4 regions of the Paenibacillus sp. MAHUQ-45 genome follow, and region 3 is predicted to be linked to each of the others. Evidence: riboswitches for the same ligand, from Rfam matches in the RefSeq annotation. Region 3 holds a riboswitch; each other region holds the start of a gene.
What was found. A riboswitch is a leader RNA that binds a small molecule or an ion and turns the genes downstream of it on or off. The one in region 3 is predicted to bind thiamine pyrophosphate.

Region 1 (4,887 bases), on a different contig from region 3:
TTACCGTCGACCCCTTAACTACAGAAGATTTAGGGTACAAAAATGTCGTTAATTTCACTTCGGCAATAAGTTCAGGGTGTGCAGTTTTTTTAATGCGTTCTATGTAGGCAATCTTCCTTACCTTTCTGAAGTCCCTTAAAGCCGCAGCTGCTGAATCAGAAGCGCTAACGATGAAAAAACCTCCGGATCCGCGCATGTACGCGAACCTGGAGGTTTCTATGTGCTAAGTAAACTATGGATAACTTTCTATTTTCCTTCGAACAATTGTATTAAATTCTCAGTTCCGGCCGCGACGCTGCCAGGTACTATCTTATAAAATCAGCTTGTACCACCCTGTTTCACCTAAGAAGTCATCTCTTGTAATATTTTCTCCACCTATTATTTGTCGTTAATTATTAATCGTTCCAATTCCCCTCTTCAGATACTATTTGCACTTTATTACTCCCTCTGGAGGTCTAAAACCTCTTATTCACGCTAGACATTTGTTATATTTATCACTGCTTTTGTTCTCTTATAGTACCGTATTTCAATATCCTTATCGTTTTGTATTTCTTTCATTTGATCAGTAGTTATTTTGAACTTCATTTCTCTTCCATCAGATGTTTTTACAATAACTATATTACCTCTTCTATTGACCAATTGACCTTGAAATATCATAAAACCTTGCTTCGCTAAGTCTAAAATTATCACAATTGCTATAACAACAAATATTGGGATCGGAAAGAATTGTACAATCAACACCCAAGTTGGTCTCTCTAATAAGATACTTGCGAATAACTGCATCAATGAAATGATAATAAACATTAACGACATAAACATAACTATTTGTAATTTTGTTTTCGCAGTCCTTTCTTTCATCTTGTCACTCCTTTTATTTTAGCGTTCTTGTCATGCTACTAGTATTTTAGGATAGCCCGGAGACATCTTCGTCTTCTGATACTTCATCTAGTGGTAATGACGCATTAAGTAATTCCCCTTGGTCATCCATTTCTCGCAAAAAAGCATTAACAGTATCAACATCTATCGTTTGCACTATTATCAAGTGTCCTATATGAATTCCTGGTAATTCTAGTGCTGCTTGTCTAGCAAAATGCTGCTTTAATTTATCCGGTGTTGTAATGATGCACCAACGTTTTACTCGATCATTAAATGTTAATGTAATTTCAATGAATTCCATTGTTTCAAGGTCATCATCGAATTTCCAATCAGTCAATATATGCACTTCTTCGTCAGTAAAATTAAAGTAGTACTTATCAATCCAAACGCTTCTTCCGTGGTCTCCGACGATCCTAATTTTTTCTTCTTTTTCAGCTAGTATTTCATATTTCTTCCCTTTGGTTAGCGCATTTTCATAATTCCCGATACTGCTACAGATTGCTTTGTCTAATTCCAATGAGATCACCTTAGTTGAATGGATTGAATACACTGGTTCTTAATTTTTAGGCACACTGATTTTAACAAAAACAGCCCCTGCTATTTACAATACTATAAAATATGGTATATTTATATCCGAATTATGAAACTTGATAGCGATAAAACCTTTTTTCACTAGGGGAGCCTGTATTTGGCTGAGACGAAAGCGGTAAGCTTCGGACCCTTGGAACCTGATCTGGATCATACCAGCGGAGGGAAGTGGAACTGAAATTCGGGTATTGCATGGCTCTTCTTTTTGCAAACTTAAATTTTAGACCCCTTTATTTCCGCCGGGAGATAAAGGGGTCTTTTTTTATCGTGCTAAGGAGGTTACGGTGATTACGGAAATCATCTCTGTGCACAATTTATCCTACGCCTACGCCAAATCTGCATTGGCACCGGTACTGACAGACATCTCCCTTACGGTTCACCAAGGTGAATTCGTTTCCGTTGTCGGGACCAGTGGATGTGGTAAAAGCACGCTTTTCAAAATTATCGCCGGATTGCTGGAGCCGAGCAGCGGAGAGCTACATCTTCACGGAGTTTCGGCTACCGCCAAGCGGTTAGGCCAGGTCGCTTACATGCCCCAGCAAGATCTGCTGCTGCCCTGGAGGACGGTACTGGAGAATTGTCTGCTTCCCTGGGAGATCAAGCGCAGCCGTAGCAAAGCCCAGGTTACTAGTCAGGTTATTGAACTGCTGGAGCGCTTAGGTCTGGCTGGCATTGAAAATTCATTCCCCCATGAATTGTCAGGCGGAATGCGGCAGCGGGTAGCTTTTCTGCGAACGCTTATTACGGGGGGCGACCTACTGCTGCTAGACGAGCCCTTTGGGGCACTCGATCATATGACCAAACGAGAAATGCATAGCTGGTTACTGGAGATTTTGGATGAGCTGGACAAGACGATTCTCTTCATTACGCATGATCTGGAAGAAGCTTTGCTGCTCAGTGACCGCATCTACCTCTTGCCTGGACGGGCAGAAGGACAAGTAGAGGAAATACTCGTGGATCTGCCGAGGCCCCGGCATTGCCGAATGAATTATGAGCCGCGGTTTATAGAGCTGCGGGCTGAACTGGAGCGCAGACTGTATGACAAAACTGCTGTTTAGAACAAGCTGGCGGAATTATGGACCGTTCTTACTTCTGCTGCTATTTATTCTCGGTTTGTGGGAGACGCTGGCGCGGATAGATGTCCTGCCCCCCTTCATTCTCCCGGGTCCTCTATCCATAGGGACCGCTCTGGTTGAAAACAGGAAATTACTATTCGGGCTACATTTGCCCGCCACCTTACAAGAGGTACTGCTTGGCTATGCTTTGTCCGTCACCTGCGGTACTTTACTGGGACTTGGCATGCATATGTGGCGTCCGCTGGAAAAGGCACTGTATCCCTTTGTTATCATCAGCCAGACCATTCCGCTGATCGCGCTGTCTCCTGTCTTCATTATGTGGTTCGGATACACGCTGTGGAGCAAGGTCGCCGTGGTGTTCCTGACCGCCTTTTTCCCAGTGGTAGTTGGTACTTATGATGGGCTGCAGCAGAAGATTCCTGCCTACGAGGACCTGCTCCGCACCATGGGTGCCAGCACACGCCAAATTCTGCTCAAGACACGAATTCCGCTGGCGCTGCCCTCTTTCTTTTCCGGCCTCAAGCTGTCGATGGTCTACTGTGTGATTGGGGCAACGATTGGCGAATGGCTCGGTGGCAGCAAAGGGCTCGGTTATTTTAGCCGCAGAATGGCAGGGAACTTGCAGAGCAAAGAAATGTTTGCCGCAGTGGTCTTGCTATCCGCGATGGGCGTTGGCTTGTTTCTCGTTATCGCTATGATTGAGAAGATTATTTTTAAGAAAAGAGGATTTCACAACAAATGATTACTAGACATCACAGGTTCAAAAAGATTGTTCCGCTTCTGTTGCTTGCAATGACAGTGTTGCTTGTGAGCGGTTGCGGCGAAAAGGTAAAGTCTAAAAGCTCTGGAAGCGAAACCGGGGCAGCAGCAAGTAAGCCGCATAAACTCACACTGATGCTGGATTGGTACCCGAATGCTGTCCATTCCTTCCTTTACGCTGCTCAGGAGAACGGGTATTTTGCCGAGGAAGGGCTAGACGTAGAGATTCAAATGCCGGCAGACAGCAATGATGCGTTGAAGCTCGTAGCTGCTAACAAAATCGATCTCGCATTGAGTTATCAGCCACAGGTGCTGATGGCACGGGGTGAGCAGATTCCTGTCCTCTCCATCGCCGCAATTGTCAGACATCCCTTGAACCATCTGATGGTTCCGGCCAACTCTTCTGTGAAGACACCTGCTGACCTGACCGGGAAGACCGTAGGCTATTCCTCCATCCCGCTCTATGAAGCCATGGTGAAAACGATGGTCCGCAGCAGCGGAGGTGATCCAGAATCCTTACAGCTCGTAGATGTTGGCTTCAATCTCATTCCGGCCCTCTCCACAGGGCAAACGGATGCCATCATCGGCGGTTTTATCAATCATGAGCAGCTGATCCTGGAAAAAGAAGGACATCCGGTAACCTCCCTAAATCCGACGGATTACGGGGTGCCAGATTATTATGAGCTTGTGCTGGTAGCCAGCCAAGAAGGAATGCAGAACTCTCAGGCTTATTTCAAAAAATTTCTGACCGCCGCCGCCAAAGGTCAAAAGTTCGTCAAGGAGCATCCAGAAAAAGCGCTGTCTCTTCTGTTCAAGCATGAAGATCAGACTTCTCCGCTTGACAAAGACATCGAGAAGAAAAGTCTGGAGATTCTGCTGCCGCTGATGGATCCGGGGAACGAGCCGTTTGGCTATCAGGACCCGGATTCCTGGAACAAGGTGCAACAATGGCTGAAGGAAAATGGCCTGCTATCCGCTGAAGTAGCGCCGGAAGAGGCTTTTATCAATTTGTAGATCGCAATCTGTAAGGCAAGATGCCAATGGGCGGGTTCTATAATAGCGCGTTACAAATCTAATTTTCTCGGGAGGCAATCCTATGACTTATTTGTCCAAGGTAAGGGAGCAAAATCCGCTGATTCACAATATCACCAATATTGTTGTGGCCAATTTTTCGGCCAACGGGCTGTTGGCCCTCGGTGCTTCCCCGTTCATGGCGGACTCCTATGAAGAAGTTGCCGATGTAGCTCAAATGGCCGCTTCTGTCGTACTGAATATCGGCACGCTGAACGAACAGGTCATCCCGTCTATGATTCTGGCTGGACAATCCGCCAATGCCCATGGTACGCCCGTGGTGCTTGATCCGGTAGGTGCCGGGGCAACCGCATATCGGACGGACATCGTCCAAAAGCTGGTCGATTCAATCTCCCTAACAGCGCTGCGTGGCAATGTCGCCGAGGTAGCCAATGTCGCCGGGGAGCAATGGACGATCAAGGGTGTAGACGCTGGCACAGGTGACGGTGATGCTGTGGAGCTAGCCCAAAAGGCTGCGCGCAAGCTGGGCTGCATCGTGATCGTCACCGGCAAAGAG
Region 2 (4,887 bases), on a different contig from region 3:
GTCTTGTTGCCTTTGCCATTATCATTCTGCTGGGCTTGTTCATGTCCGGTCTTTTCTCCATCGCCTTGGTCTTCTCCAGCAAATTAATGCCGGGTACCGAGGAATCCACACCAAGTATTATGATCGCCTCCGGCGGGATTGGCGGAGCACTTCTGCCACTACTTACCGGCTGGTCGATGGATCACCTACAAGTGACGCAAACGGCCGGACTGCTTGCAGCATTGGCTAGTGTTCTCTTCCTGCTCAGCCTTGCTGCCTGGAGAATACGTCCCGGACAGGATTCCGCACAGACAACACCCGGCCATTAAGGCCGGGTAATCATAATTTGCTTTTTGGGGTAATGTAGATTGTGTTGATATCCTGTACATAAGGTGGTACTCATGATGGATATGCTATCTGCCGAACCCCTACTACATACCGCACTGCTCCAGTTTATTTTCCCCTTCTCCATCAAGCAAGGGGCGTCTGCACGACTGATTTCCGAACTGGAGAAGAGCGGATATACTTCTTTTTCTCTCGATAAAAAAGAACTGGAAGACGCTTATTATGGCAATGGATACCGTGTCTCCCACGAAAAGATGGAGCGCACCTATCTGCCTTTCGCAGCCCATGTTCTGTTCCCACAGGATGATGATAAGGATTCTTTCCGACGCTTTTCACGCGTGAATAATTTGACCTGCCGAATGGAAATGTCACAACTGAACGTAGCCTTCCGGGTACTCTCCACAGATCTGTTCATTTGCCCGTTTCAGACCGGTTTTGTAACCCTGCGGGTGCAGATTGAGGAAGAAAAGCTCCCCTTTAGCATCGCCTTGGAATTTGCCGACCGTTTCCGTACCCTTGAGAACGTCAGTGTACAGGATGAACTGATGGTTATTCACAGCGGAGAACGGTCCTTCCGTCAAGTCGAGGATTTTATCTTTAATGGTCTGGCGGATGGGCTGAAGCCGTTCTTAGACCAATCCGAGCTGAACGGGGCTTATTTTGAGACGCTGCCTTTTTTTGTAGATGAACGTATGCTGGTACAAGCCTTTTATGGTCTGGAACCGGATGGAGATACCGATGATATCCCTTTGAACATACGCTTTCGCGCCTCCCAGCTTGATGGGCTGGATGCGGCCAATCGCCCCTACATCAGTGCCAGCGATCCTGGATACATCGAACAATACTGTCAAGAGCATACTTATAACCGTTGGGGTCCCCAAACGTATTATATAACCAATGAACAGACCTTCTGCTGCATCAGCCGGGCTGAACGCTCACTCGCCGTACCGCTTGCCAATCAAATGTACGGGGAATATTATTATGGCCTGCTACTTAATATGTTCCACAAGATCGTCCTGCTGAAACTTGCCAATATGCACTCCCGGCTGCGCATCAATCGGGATAATGATGATATTGAGGATCTGATCTTCTACATCAATAAGTTCTCAGCCAAATTCTATTTTCTGGAGCTGATCTCGGGGTCGCAGGGTCGGGAGATTTTCATCCAGCTCCGCAAAGTTTATGGCAACGATGCGCTGTTCGACGAGGTGAAGCAGACACTGAATGATCTGTTTCAGTATCAGGTGCAGTTCCAGTCGAAACGGCGAGATATGCTGCTGATGATTCTGACCGTCTTCACTGTGGTAAGCGGGATATACGGAATGAATCAGGTGATTGACGATCTGGAGGGCAGTATTCAATGGGGCAAAATGATGGAATATTCCCTCTTCCAGTATTTCGCGCTAGCATTAACCTTCAGCGGTATTGTGATCAGCATTGTCCTGACTGTACGGGAGATCTGGAACAGCATCACGGCCCGCCGCCGGAAAAAAATTAAATATCAGGGGTAGTCGAAGCGCCTTAAGCTGCCAAATGAACAACAAAGCTGCTGGACAACGAAAAGATGGGCGTCTATAATTACACCGTAAGCAAGTAGCATCACCCGTTAACTTCATAGCACCAGGGGGGCTGGAATTGGCCGGCTGAGAGTGTATCCCTCAAGATACTGACCCTTATACCTGATCTGGATAATGCCAGCGTAGGAACCGTAATTGAGCATGGCCGCTTTAGGGCCAATGCCATCCTTGCGCAAAGCCGCGTCCCGTTCATCTTCGGGACGCTTTTTTTATGGTATATTTCCGATTAATGCATTTCATGGGGAATTGAATCGCGCTGCCTGCATTTTAGGTAGCGGGTGACGATGTGAAGACGGGAAATTCGCCGGAATTGACGCAGTCATACTGCTGAGGACCGGTACCATCAAAGGAGAGATAGAAAAAATGGGAGTCAAGAAACTGCTTATGCTGAGCCTGACCTGTTTGCTCGTTATCGCGGTTGCCGGATGCGGTAGCAATAACGGCAACTCTGCCGGAAGCAACAAGGAAGCAGACAAGACAAACACTGGCGCCACTCAGACCGCCGGGGAGTCAGGCACGCCGCAAGAACTGACCAAAATCAAGATCGCGCTCGACTGGACACCGAACACGAACCATACGGGGTTATATGTCGCAAGAGATCTTGGGTACTACAAGGAAGAGGGACTGGATGTTGAAATTGTGCAGCCTGGCGCAGCCGGTGCAGACACGATGGTCACTTCCGGTGAAGCCGCTTTTGGTATCGGGTATCAGGAAGGCCTGACTTTGGCCCGCCTACAGGGCGTACCGCTGGTCTCGCTTGCCGCCATCATTCAGCATAATACGTCTGGTTTTGCGGCTCCGAAGAGCAAGGGCATTACCTCTCCGAAGGATTTTGAAGGAAAAACATATGGAGGCTGGGGTTCCCCGGTGGAAGAAGCAGCACTCAAAGCTATCATGGACCCGGAAGGCGCCGATGTGAAAAAGGTAAAGATCATCAATATGGGCGAAGCCGACTTTTTTACAGCTGTGAAGCGGGATATTGATTTCGCCTGGATTTTCTATGCCTGGACCGGTATTCAAGCTGAACTGCGCGGGGAACCAATCGACATGCTCTATGTAAAGGATTACGCGCCACAGCTCGATTATTACACACCTGTGCTGACCACCAGCGAGAAAGAGATCACCGAGCATCCCGAGATCGTCAAAGCCTTCGTTAAAGCGACCTCCAAAGGCTACAAATACGCCATCGATCATCCAGAGGATGCCGCGAATATTCTGATCAAAGCCGTCCCTGACCTCGATCCGAAACTTGTGATGGCCAGTCAGAAATGGCTCAGTCCAAAATATCAGGATGATGCGCCGCGCTGGGGTGAACAAAAGGCCGAGGTCTGGAAAAACTATGCCGACTGGATGTATGGCCTTAAGCTGCTCGAGAAACCAGTAGATACCAGCAAAGCGTTTACGAATGATTATCTCCCGGCAGCACAGTAAATAAGTGTATTCATATTCAACCATAATAGATTAAGAAAGGATTGATTATATTGGCTAACACACTACTCAGCATTCAGGTTATTCCTAAAACTCCTAACAATGAGGATTCCATCCCTTATGTGGATAAAGCTATCGAGGTTATTCAGAAGTCTGGTGTGAAGCATCAAGTGAACCCGCTCGAAACGACGATGGAAGGCGAACTAAATGACCTGCTAGAAGTCGTGCGCGAGATGCATGAAGCACTAGTCCAAGCCGGCAGCCCGAGCGTTATCTCCCAGATCAAAATCGCCCACAATCCGAACGGAATCAGCATGGACAAACTGACGGAGAAATACCGGCCGTGAGATCGTCCTGGAAGCAGATATGGCCGCCCTTTGTGGCGGTCATCTTCTTTTTGACAGTATGGCAGCTATCCGTATCTTTCTTTGATATTGAAAAATGGATTCTGCCTAGTCCCCGCGATATCGGGCATGAATTCGCAGGCAATCCCGCCGGCATCTGGGAGCATACGCTGGCTACACTGAAGCTGACGCTGATCGGCTTTCCCATTGGTACTGGTGTGGGCCTTGTGGTAGCGCTGCTGCTGCACCTGCTGCCGTGGGCGAAACGAGCCTTTTATCCGCTATTGATCCTGAGCCAGAACGTCCCATCCATCGCCTTGGGACCCTTGCTTGTCATCTGGTTCGGATTCGGCTTGCTGCCAAAGATGGTGCTGATTACGCTGGTCTGTTTCTTCCCTGTCGCCGTGGCCGCCATGGGCGGACTGTCACAGAGCGATCGGGTGATGTTGAATTATATGAAAATGGCTGGGGCAAGCAAATGGCAGATTTTCACCAAGCTGGAGTTGCCTCATTCTCTGCCTGCGATGTTCTCGGGGGTTAAAATCTCCGCTACTTATGCTGTCATGGGAGCCGTGGTTGCCGAATGGATCGGCGCCGACAAGGGGATCGGGTATTATATGCAGCTGCAAAAATCAGCCTACCGCACCGACCGAATGTTCGTCGCCATCGTCATTGTTGTCTTGCTGAGCCTGGTGCTCTTCGCCATTATCGCTCTGCTGGAAAAATGGCTGGTGCGCTGGAAGCCGCGCCGCAACCCCTAGAAAGGAGGGATTTCCGAAATGTCTCAACTTACACATACACCTGCACCGCAGGAGCCGGTGAAAAACGAGGCTAGGACTGTCGCTACAGGACTGCACGGATTGCCACCTGCTCTCGAAGTCAGTGCCGTCTCCAAGACCTTCACCCAGCGCCGCCGCTCTACTCCTGTACTAAACAATGTCTCACTAAAGGTGGAGCAACAAGAATTCGTGACCATTCTCGGCCCTTCCGGCTGCGGCAAAAGCACGCTGTTCCATATCATCGGCGGCCTGGAGCAGCCGGACAGTGGAACGGTGAGCATGAACGGAGCCATCGTTACCGGCCAGCGCGGGGAGATCAGCTATATGCCACAGCAGCCAGCTCTCTTTCCTTGGCGGACCATCGAGGATAATGTCCTCTTGTCCCAAGAGATCAAGGGCGCTAAACGGGACGGTAGCCGCGAAGAAGCTCGTCAG
Region 3 (4,887 bases):
GGTAAAATCCGGCGGGTGGAACTGCGCCAGCAGGAGCAGCGCGCTGCGGAGTAAGCGAGAATATCGGTATGATAGTTCGAGCTAATCATCATAGAAAAAGCAGCCCCCAATCGGGCTGCTTTTTCTATGTAAACACACAGGAAGATTACTAGTCCTCCGCTACTCCGACCAATAGGAGGCTTCCGGATTCATTTCCGCGCCTACTTCGCCTTCCTTAATCAGATCGCAGTCCAGATAACCGTCTTCGTCCAAGAAGTACACTTCTTGACGGTAAAACTCGCTAAGCGTCTCCAGGAACTTCGCAGGAGAATCATACATTACCACTAAATCGCCGAAGTCATGGAGCAGATCACAAATCCGTTCCGTACCGTCCGCAGACCGATAGTAGCAGATGAAATCACTGCCATAGTTAGTCAGGATGGGCAGGACGGTCCCTTCAACGGGATGGCCTTTCTCTGCCAAAATCCCCGCCAGTACTTGCATCTCCTGCTCATATTCATCCCGATGAATCAGGCGATACCCCGGCACAAACTCAATCAGATTTGGTTCTTCCTCCTCACGGTTTGTGCCTGACACCGTATTGTATATAGCCGCTAGCAGCTCTGGGATTTCCGGCACGATTGCCGCCATTTGGTCGTCTTTTCCCCCATGTCCTGTTCCCAGGCTGGCAGAGTATCCAGGCCGCAGACTGTCCGACAGTTGAAGGTAATCTTGAAACAATTGCGTTAAATTTTGAACTGACATGTCTTCATCCTTTGCATCTGTAAGGTAGTATTATCTACTCTCTATTATCCCCAATGCGCTTGCCGATGCAACTCCTGACGTTACCTCTATTGATATATCTGGCTGCCGCCCCCTCTGAACTCAGCAGATTTCTCGCGCATCCCAGCAACGATGGCCTCCTGCTCCTGTATGGGTTCATCCTGCACTCTTCCAGAGTTGCGAATATCGTGAGAAATACGCATACTGCAGAACTTCGGGCCGCACATGGAGCAGAAATGGGCTGTCTTGGCACCTTCTGCTGGCAGCGTCTCATCATGGTACTCCAGTGCCCGCTCAGGATCGAGCGACAGATGGAATTGATCCCGCCAGCGGAATTCAAAGCGTGCTTTGGACAACGCGTTATCCCGCTCTTGGGCACCCGGATGGCCTTTGGCCAAATCTGCGGCGTGGGCAGCAATTTTGTAGGCAATCACACCTTCACGCACGTCGTTCTTGTTCGGCAGTCCCAAATGCTCCTTGGGCGTAACGTAGCATAACATCGCCGTCCCGAACCAGCCGATCATGGCTGCCCCGATAGCGGAAGTAATATGGTCATAGCCCGGCGCAATGTCCGTGGTTAAGGGTCCCAGCGTATAAAATGGCGCTCCATGACAATGCTCAAGCTGCTTGTCCATATTCTCCTTGATTAGATGCATCGGCACATGGCCCGGCCCCTCTACCATGACCTGAACATCATGCTTCCAAGCTAGTGTCGTCAGTTCACCCAGCGTCTCCAGCTCCGCGAACTGGGCCTCGTCATTGGCATCAGCGATAGATCCCGGCCGCAGCCCGTCTCCCAGAGAGAAGGCGACATCATAGGCTTTCATAATCTCACAGATATCCTCGAAATGCGTGTAGAGGAAGTTCTCCTGATGATGAGCCAGACACCAGGCCGCCATAATCGACCCACCACGGGAGACAATGCCCGTCATTCGTCCGGCTGTCAGGGGGATGTAACGAAGCAGCACCCCAGCATGAATTGTAAAATAATCCACTCCCTGTTCCGCCTGCTCAATCAGCGTATCACGGTAAACTTCCCATGTCAGATCCTCTGCTTTTCCATTCACCTTTTCGAGAGCCTGATAGATCGGCACAGTACCGATCGGCACGGGAGAATTGCGGATAATCCATTCCCGGGTATGATGAATATTTTTGCCCGTAGAGAGATCCATAATGTTGTCAGCACCCCAGCGGGTGGCCCACCTCATCTTCTCCACTTCTTCCTCAATGGAAGAGGATACAGCAGAGTTTCCGATATTCGCGTTGATCTTCACAAGGAAGTTGCGCCCAATAATCATCGACTCACTCTCAGGGTGATTAATATTAGCTGGAATAATGGCGCGTCCACTCGCTACCTCATCCCTAACGAATTCAGGACTTACATTTTCTCGGATGGATATAAACTCCATCTCGGAAGTGATGATACCTTTTCGCGCGTAGTGCAGCTGCGTAACATTCCGGCCAGCTTTTGCTCGAAGCGGACGTCGCTGCAATCCTGGGAACGCCTCCACGGCCGATTTTCCCATCGCATGTCCGTTATCTTCTGGTTTAAGCGTCCGTCCCTGATACCATTCGGCATCCCCACGCTGCTCAATCCAGGACTTACGGTGAGGCGGCAGCCCCTGGCGAATGTCATTCTCAATGTCACTGTCTGTATAGGGTCCGCTAGTATCATAGACACGCACAGGGACGTTCTCCTCTTCGCCAGCAACCCCTTCGGTCCGTCTGAGCTTAATCTCCCGCATAGGTACCCGGATATCGGGATGTTGCCCTTCCACATACACTTTGCGACTACCCGGAAAAGCTGAAAGGTCCACCTTATCATACTCTCGTTTCTTGTCCTGCTCGTGTTCATGTGCCATCTTATGCATCCTCCTGTACTATGGGATATAAATAAGACAAGCGCCAAAAAAGCCGCTCCACATGGAGCGGCTTTATCCATGAACAACCAGAAAAATAGACCTGGCTATACAGAAAAAAGTTCCGTCTCCACTTTCCTACGCTGGTATGATCCAGATCAGGTTCAAGGGTCCAGGAATGCAATTTTCCCGTCTCAGCCTATTCAGGCTCCCCTAGTGGTTATCTTATCTAATTAGTTATAAGTTAACGGTATAATTGGAATTCGTCAACACCCTCTGCAGCTTTAGGGTTGGATGTGTTGTGTTAAGAACAGACAACAAGCAGAGGGTAACGCCGAAAAACCCTCTCTGATCAGAGAGGGCTCATTCCTGTGTAGAACTATTTAGCCGATTGCCATTTGCTCTCCAGCCATTGATCAAATTCGGCGCCTTTTTCACCTTCGTAAGCGTCGTAGATGTCGATTCTCATCTTCTTGAACTTCTCTTTGAAGTCCTCATATGAGTGGTCTTTCGGCAGACTCTTCTTGATTCTCAGTAGAATCTTGGACAAACCCTTAAATAGTTCAGGTTTGTTTTTGGACGGCTCTTGCACCTCTTCGCCAAAAGCCACTAATGCACGGTAAGCCGCCTCTTGTACGGTATATACAGGATCGTTCTCCACCAGACGCTTCAAAATATCAATAACCTGCTTATGCGGTGTACGGCCAAGCTCTTCTACTGCCGCCAAACGGGCTTTCCAATCCGCGGAACGACCCGCTTCCTTTTTTAACTGCTCATAATTTTCCGGCAGCTCTTGCTGCACTTCTTCGTTGTTCAAAAGTCACAATTCCCTTCTATAATCAATCTGTACCAATTCTACCGTACCGCTATCCCCAATATCAATCTTTTGGACAAACAAATAATAATCCCGTCTTACAGCTCCCCGGCTCTTCCTTCCGCATACCAATGCGGGATCAGCCTTTGAAAGTGATCATAGTCCGTGAACGCCATCCGGCAGCGCGCCTGCATCCCCTCAATATCAGCACTTCCGAATGGAATCGCCCACTGGATCGAAAATATAGAAGTATAGGCCACATACACTGCGAGTCTGACCCAGAAATCCTGAGGAGGAGGCCCATCGAAGTAACCATCCAATTTTCCACGTGTAAAAGCAACGCTATGCTCTCGGTCAAATGCTTGCAGCTTGTAAAATTCTTCAGCATAATCCCCGTTATCCCAACGATTGAAATCGATGATACCAATCCGGCCCTCACTTGTGTAAATATGATTACCGATGTGGAAATCGCCGTGCTGATATACTTTTTTCACTTGCGAAATCGCCCCGATATTCTCCCTCACAAAAGCAATCGCCATCTTATCACCTTCAACCCTGAAGGGACAGCCTTGCTCATACTCCTGTACCCGCTGTAATATCTTGGCCTGCATCCGACTTTCCCAATCTGCAAGATCACAGTTGTTCGAAATCGTATGAATCTGCTTGAGTATCCTCCCGGCTTCAACCCCAAGTGCATACTGTTCTTCTTCTGCCACAGAGAGCAGACAGTCCTCCAGCGGCTGGCCCTCCACCCAAGTCAAAAGCATATATGTACTGCGCTCCGCACCTTCACCCCACGCGCCGAAATCCACCGCCCGTGACATTGGAAAGTCGAGCTTATTGACCCGCTGAATCATTTCATACTCTGCTTGCTTCTGTGCATGATTCTTCCCGTCCGATACCCGCAGCAGAAGCTTGCGGCCGCCGGTGTCCTCGATATAATACTTTTTATCATTAGACCAGCCCTTGAGGACAGGCTCTATCTTCGTCCAGGCGCTCGCGCCGGGAATACCCAATAACCGCTCCACCTGCATCCCTCCTGTATCTACGTAGGAAGCTTCACCACAATATACCCTTTCTCTTGCAAGTCAAATCCCTGCTCCAAGCTAAATGTGGAGAGATCAATTACGCGGTCATGCTTCTTGTTGCGCGGCTCACCCTCCTCGTCCGCCCAGCAGCTGTACAGCTCGAATACTGAACCAGACACGCCGAAATCCTGCATCAGCTTGAACAATTCCCGGCAGCATTTGAGTGAGGCGTTCTCCGAATCAGGACGAGTCTCCTGATCTGCTGGTTTTACCGTGAAACTACCCCAATTCGGAGAGATTTTGTATACATAAGTACTATGAAAATGCTTGCGGATTTCCTCATTCCAGTAGCCCAGCGCTTCAATGTAAATACCCCCGGCATCTTCTTCCGTATCATATACGAGACAGTCCTCATCCCGAATAT
Region 4 (4,887 bases), on a different contig from region 3:
ACTCCTGAACGGACAATGGGTTGACTTCGATACCGATGGAAGAGAAGTGCTTCCGCAGCACCTGAACGCATTCCTTCATATAACTGACAGGGGAGTCCTTAGGAGATTCGCCGGTCAACAGCAGGATATGCTGGATGCCTGTCTCAGCAATCGCCCTAGCTTCTTTTTCGACTTCAGCCATGTCTAGTTTCTTGCGCGGAAAATCATAGACGTAGCTAAAGCTGCAATATTCGCAATGATTCACACAGTAATCTGATACATAGATCGGCGTAAAGAGCTGCATCACATGACCGAATTGACTGCGGGTGACTTGCTGCGCTTTCTGAGCGATAGCCTCCAGATGTCTGCTGGCGGCAGGGGAGAGCAGGGCAAGCAGGTCTTCTTCAGTGATTTTTTGTTTAGTCAAAATGCGCTGGATATTCAGGTCTGTATATTCCGACAACCGCTCTCGAAACGGGAAGCGTTCCAATTCCAGTAATCTATCATAGAAGCTCATATTTATCCTCCTATTGGCTCAGAAATCCCGTCAAGGGCGAAGAAGCGGCGGCTTCTTGTTGTACCGGGCCCAGCCCTGACAAATAAGCAAGCCTTCCTGCTGTTACCGCATTCCGGAAGGCAGCCGCCATACCTAGCGGATCACGTGCCGTGGCGATGGCTGTATTCAGCAGTACAGCGGCGGCGCCCATTTCCATGGCTTCCGCTGCTTCCGAAGGGCGGCCGATCCCTGCATCCACGATGACAGGCAGATCTACTTCCTCAATCATGATGCTGACCAGCTCTTTGGTCCGCAGTCCCCGGTTGCTGCCGATGGGTGATCCAAGCGGCATAACCGCTGCCGCCCCGGCATCCCGCAGCCGCAGAGCAGCGCCCAGGTCGGGGGTCATGTAAGGGAGCACGATAAAGCCTTCTGCAGCCAGCACTTCCGTTGCGCGAATCGTCTCCATATTGTCAGGCAGCAAATAGCGTTGGTCTTTAATAACCTCAAGTTTGATCCAATTGCCCATATCAGCCGCCTTGGCGAGCCGGGCGATACGGATGGCTTCTTCTGCGTTTCGGGCACCGGAGGTGTTGGGTAGTAGCGTCATACTGTCAGGGATATGCTGCAAAATATTTTCCTCCCCCCACTCAGGATTGACTCTCCTTAACGCAACAGTAATGACTTCTGCACCTGATGCTGCAATCACCTCGGGAATCAGGGTATTGCGGTTATACTTGCCGGTGCCGATGAACAAGCGGCTGGTCAGCGCTTTGCCGCCAATCTGGAAGATATCGTTCATGCTGAGAACCCCTCTCTATAATCCGATTTTTTAGCCAAAATATCGATGGTATACTGTACGGGCCTCAGCAGTATCTGAGGTTCCGTGGATGAATACCCGGCCATCCGGGAACAGAGCAATCCGGTGTTTTGCTAAGTCCAACGACAGCATGTATGGATTTCGTCTCACCTCTCCATGCACTGCGAGAATTTCTTCCCATAGTTTCAGATTTAGGCGGCTTGAACGGGCCGGGCGGATCTGCACGGTCTCTCTGCCGCATAATACAGCGGTCTTGGACAGATTGGTCGCAGACAGGAAGGGATAGAGGGGTTTTTCGCCGCAGCTGGGACAGTCGGTACGTTTAAGCTGTTCCGTAACGATCGAGACATGCCGATTCTCCCACAGGTCAAAGGAAACCAGTGTCCCGCGTAGAGATTCCTTCTGTCCGGAGAGCCATTTTAACGCCTCGGCAGTCTGGTAAGCAGCAGTCATCTGTACAGCCGGCTGAATAATACCCACCGAGTCGCAAGTATCCCCTTCGGCGTGAAGCTCGTCAATCAGGCAGTGGAGGCAGGCGCTCTCTCCGGGGACGACCGTCATAGATATACCGCTGCTTCCTGTGCAAGCTCCGTAAATCCAAGGGATACCTGTCTTGGCCGAAATATCGTTAATAATCATTCTGACCTCAAAATTATCGGAGGCATCGAGAATCAAATCGACCCCACGTGCATACTCTACAATCTCATCGGCGGCAGCATCGGCTACAATTCCTTCCACAGTCACATAAGAGTTCACGCTCTGTAGTCTCTGTGCCGCTGCGATTGCTTTGGGTAATCTTTGCTCTGCATCGGCTTCACTGTACAAATTCTGGCGCTGGAGATTGCTCCACTCCACGTAATCCCGGTCGACGATCACTATTTTGCCTACCCCGGCGCGGACCAGCGTCTCGGCAATAGCAGACCCCAGTGCGCCTGCACCCAGAATGAGCACACTGGAGGCGGCTAGTCTTGCTTGACCTTCCGCGCCTATGCCGTGAAAACGTACCTGCCTGCTGTACCGCTCCTGTTCTTCCGTAGTTAGAGTCAATTCGTTCAACCTCCCCCCACAAAATGTACAAACTCTATCCGGTCACCTTCGGACAGCCGGGTGACGCCATATGCGTCCTTGGGCACCACTTCACCGTTTACTTCCACCAGAACTCGCCGCCCTTTCCAGGGTGTCTCTGCCAAAATATCGGCAACAGTAACACAATGCTGTCTTAGTAGGGTGTCTTTTCCATTCAGTTGAACCTGCATATCTTCACCTCCCCTCAAGCCATGCAGTCTGAATGGCTGTGTGGTAAGCTTCTGCTTGTGCCACTGGATCTGCTGCGCTGCTAATGCCAGATAGAATGGCAATCCCCTCTGCACCGCGCCTGATGACTGCTCCGGCATTGTCCGGCTGAATTCCTCCGATGGCAATGACCGGAACCGGGCATCTAGCTGCGGTTTCTTCGAGAATGTCCAGACCACGTGGGGGCAGACCCGGCTTGCTGGCAGATTCATAGACATGGCCAAAAAGGCAATAATCTGCTCCTTCACCCGCCGCGCTGACTGCTTCTTGTGGCGAATGGATGGAGCAGCCGATGCGCATTCCTGGGGCTAAAGGTCGCGCCGAAGTTACACGTAAGCTATGTCCTGCAAGCTGTACACCGCCGGTCCCTGCGGCAAGAGCGACATCCAATCGATCGTTCACAACAATAGCTTCCAGAGGGATGCCTGCTTGGTGCATTTGGGTTACGATTTCGAAAAGCGCTTTGGCTGTAAGCTGTCTATCCCGCAGGTGGAAATAGTCTACATAGGGGAGAACAGCTAGGGAAAGACGCAGCCAATCTGCAAGCGATATTCCTTCCGGGGAGATCAGATGCAGTTCAGGGCCGTTAGCGGCGGGAAATCGTTTTTTCATAAAAGGAATCGCTCCATGTTACGTAATGGTGTTGCACTCCATAAAATCCAACACAAAAAGCCGCCCTCCTGATCGGAAGACGGCTAAGCACGACAACGGAAAACAAGCCATAACAAAAGGCAAGCCCGGACTCTTAACGCGCACTTCCCTACGCTGGTATTAACCAGATCAGGTTCAAAGGGTCCGAATATTGCATTCGTCTCAGCCACGCGGCTCCCCTAGTGTCGGTTCGTATGAGATTGTTAATGTCACTATACACGATTATTCAGGGAGATACAATTGGAAATTGGGAAAATGTTGAATAAGAGTAGACGGATAAAATTCATAGAAATGAGGGCGAAGGTTGTTCTATCTTGGTATAATAAACGATAAGAAGAATGGAGCTAACCGATATGGAATTGCTCGATCCGAGAGTCGATTTTGTGTTCAAACGAATCTTTGGCAGTGAGAATAACAAGGATGTGTTGTTGGCTTTTCTGAACCGTATATTTATTCAGGCTGGAGAACCACCGCTTACCGAGATTATCCTGATGAACCCTTACACCGACAAGGACGATCCGCTCGACAAGCAGTCCATATTCGATGTTTATGCAAAGACAACTGAGGGTAAGCTGATCGATATCGAGATGCAGTTATTCAACAAGTATGATATTGAAAAGCGGACGCTGTTCTATTGGAGCAAACGGTATGCCAGTCAGCTTAAGGAAGGTGAAAAGTACCAGGAGTTGAAGAAGTGTGTGACGATCAACATTCTGAACTATGCTTTCCTGTCAAATGACGAATACCACAGTGTATTTCATCTCCGTGAAGACCGCACTGGAATACAGTTTATTGATGATATCGAGGTGCACTTTTTGGAGCTGCCGAAGCTTGAAGATATGATTCCTTCGAATAGCGGACTAGAAAATTGGCTGCTGTTCCTCAAAGGAGTAGACCCAACCCATTGGGAGGTGCTGAAGATGAATGAACCAGGACTGGAAAAGGCTATGGACACCCTGCAGTACTTAAGCCAGGATTCGGAGGCCCGCCGTTTGTATGAAGCCCGTCAGAAATATCTGCATGACGAAGCGTCAATGATCGAAGGGGCGAAGCAAGCCGGACTTAAAGCTGGTGTTGAGGAAGGAATTAAAGAGGGGATCAAAGAAGGGATCAAAGAGGTTGCCAAGAACATGCTGTCCTTGAATATGGATATCGCTACCATTTCCAAAGCAACTGGATTGTCGGAACAAGAGATTCTTGCGCTGAAAAAGTAGCTAGAGGATTGAAATAGTCAACTCTGTTCCGTGGAAAACTACAGCAAGTTTTATTGTGAATTTAAGAATAATTAGCTATTATATAGCTACAAATAAATACCGTGCTTGTTTTTATCCCCGGGTAAAAACGAAGAAAAGCATTGAGTCTCATTCCCGTTAGGGCCTATTTATTAGGAGGGGTGAGATTCAATGCTTTTTTTAAACCTATATAAGACGAACTTAAGAACCGAACGTAAGGCTCATCGTCACTACGGTGGAATGTTTGGACTTCCGGTCGCTGTTGTCCCCAGATTTCCTCTTTAATACCGCTTCTAGCGGTTGGAATCTGGTGACAAAGGCGATCGCTTCGCTCCTACAGTTCCAAACTTCCCCCTTCACTCCTCTTCGCTTTTCGTTACTTTCTTTTGTTCGGCTTATATAATTCTACTTTCCAG

Region 1: linked by a shared signal. The riboswitch ahead of AC3Y23_RS28945 (ABC transporter ATP-binding protein) and the one ahead of thiC (phosphomethylpyrimidine synthase ThiC) in region 3 are both predicted to bind thiamine pyrophosphate.
Region 2: linked by a shared signal. The riboswitch ahead of AC3Y23_RS21680 (ABC transporter substrate-binding protein) and the one ahead of thiC (phosphomethylpyrimidine synthase ThiC) in region 3 are both predicted to bind thiamine pyrophosphate.
Region 4: linked by a shared signal. The riboswitch ahead of AC3Y23_RS25205 (thiamine phosphate synthase) and the one ahead of thiC (phosphomethylpyrimidine synthase ThiC) in region 3 are both predicted to bind thiamine pyrophosphate.

Annotation. Positions count from the first base shown of each region.
Region 1 covers NZ_JBYUPV010000026.1:5,359-10,245, reverse strand. Annotated here, with positions in the region: gene AC3Y23_RS28955 (hypothetical protein) at 475-858, opposite strand; gene AC3Y23_RS28950 (hypothetical protein) at 905-1,393, opposite strand; TPP riboswitch at 1,541-1,648, shown strand; gene AC3Y23_RS28945 (ABC transporter ATP-binding protein) at 1,749-2,522, shown strand; gene AC3Y23_RS28940 (ABC transporter permease) at 2,503-3,282, shown strand; gene AC3Y23_RS28935 (ABC transporter substrate-binding protein) at 3,279-4,313, shown strand; gene thiM (hydroxyethylthiazole kinase) at 4,396-4,887, shown strand, end outside.
Region 2 covers NZ_JBYUPV010000011.1:40,608-45,494, forward strand. Annotated here, with positions in the region: gene AC3Y23_RS21670 (MFS transporter) at 1-308, shown strand, start outside; gene AC3Y23_RS21675 (hypothetical protein) at 384-1,835, shown strand; TPP riboswitch at 1,937-2,048, shown strand; gene AC3Y23_RS21680 (ABC transporter substrate-binding protein) at 2,265-3,332, shown strand; gene AC3Y23_RS21685 (MTH1187 family thiamine-binding protein) at 3,383-3,676, shown strand; gene AC3Y23_RS21690 (ABC transporter permease) at 3,673-4,434, shown strand; gene AC3Y23_RS21695 (ABC transporter ATP-binding protein) at 4,453-4,887, shown strand, end outside.
Region 3 covers NZ_JBYUPV010000012.1:195,485-200,371, reverse strand. Annotated here, with positions in the region: gene AC3Y23_RS23225 (acetate--CoA ligase) at 1-54, shown strand, start outside; gene AC3Y23_RS23220 (hypothetical protein) at 160-744, opposite strand; gene thiC (phosphomethylpyrimidine synthase ThiC) at 831-2,624, opposite strand; TPP riboswitch at 2,740-2,846, opposite strand; gene AC3Y23_RS23210 (HEAT repeat domain-containing protein) at 3,001-3,438, opposite strand; gene AC3Y23_RS23205 (aminoglycoside phosphotransferase family protein) at 3,534-4,463, opposite strand; gene AC3Y23_RS23200 (hypothetical protein) at 4,481-4,887, opposite strand, start outside.
Region 4 covers NZ_JBYUPV010000015.1:15,532-20,418, forward strand. Annotated here, with positions in the region: gene thiH (2-iminoacetate synthase ThiH) at 1-496, opposite strand, end outside; gene AC3Y23_RS25190 (thiazole synthase) at 507-1,277, opposite strand; gene AC3Y23_RS25195 (ThiF family adenylyltransferase) at 1,308-2,342, opposite strand; gene thiS (sulfur carrier protein ThiS) at 2,348-2,551, opposite strand; gene AC3Y23_RS25205 (thiamine phosphate synthase) at 2,556-3,200, opposite strand; TPP riboswitch at 3,329-3,430, opposite strand; gene AC3Y23_RS25210 (Rpn family recombination-promoting nuclease/putative transposase) at 3,593-4,453, shown strand.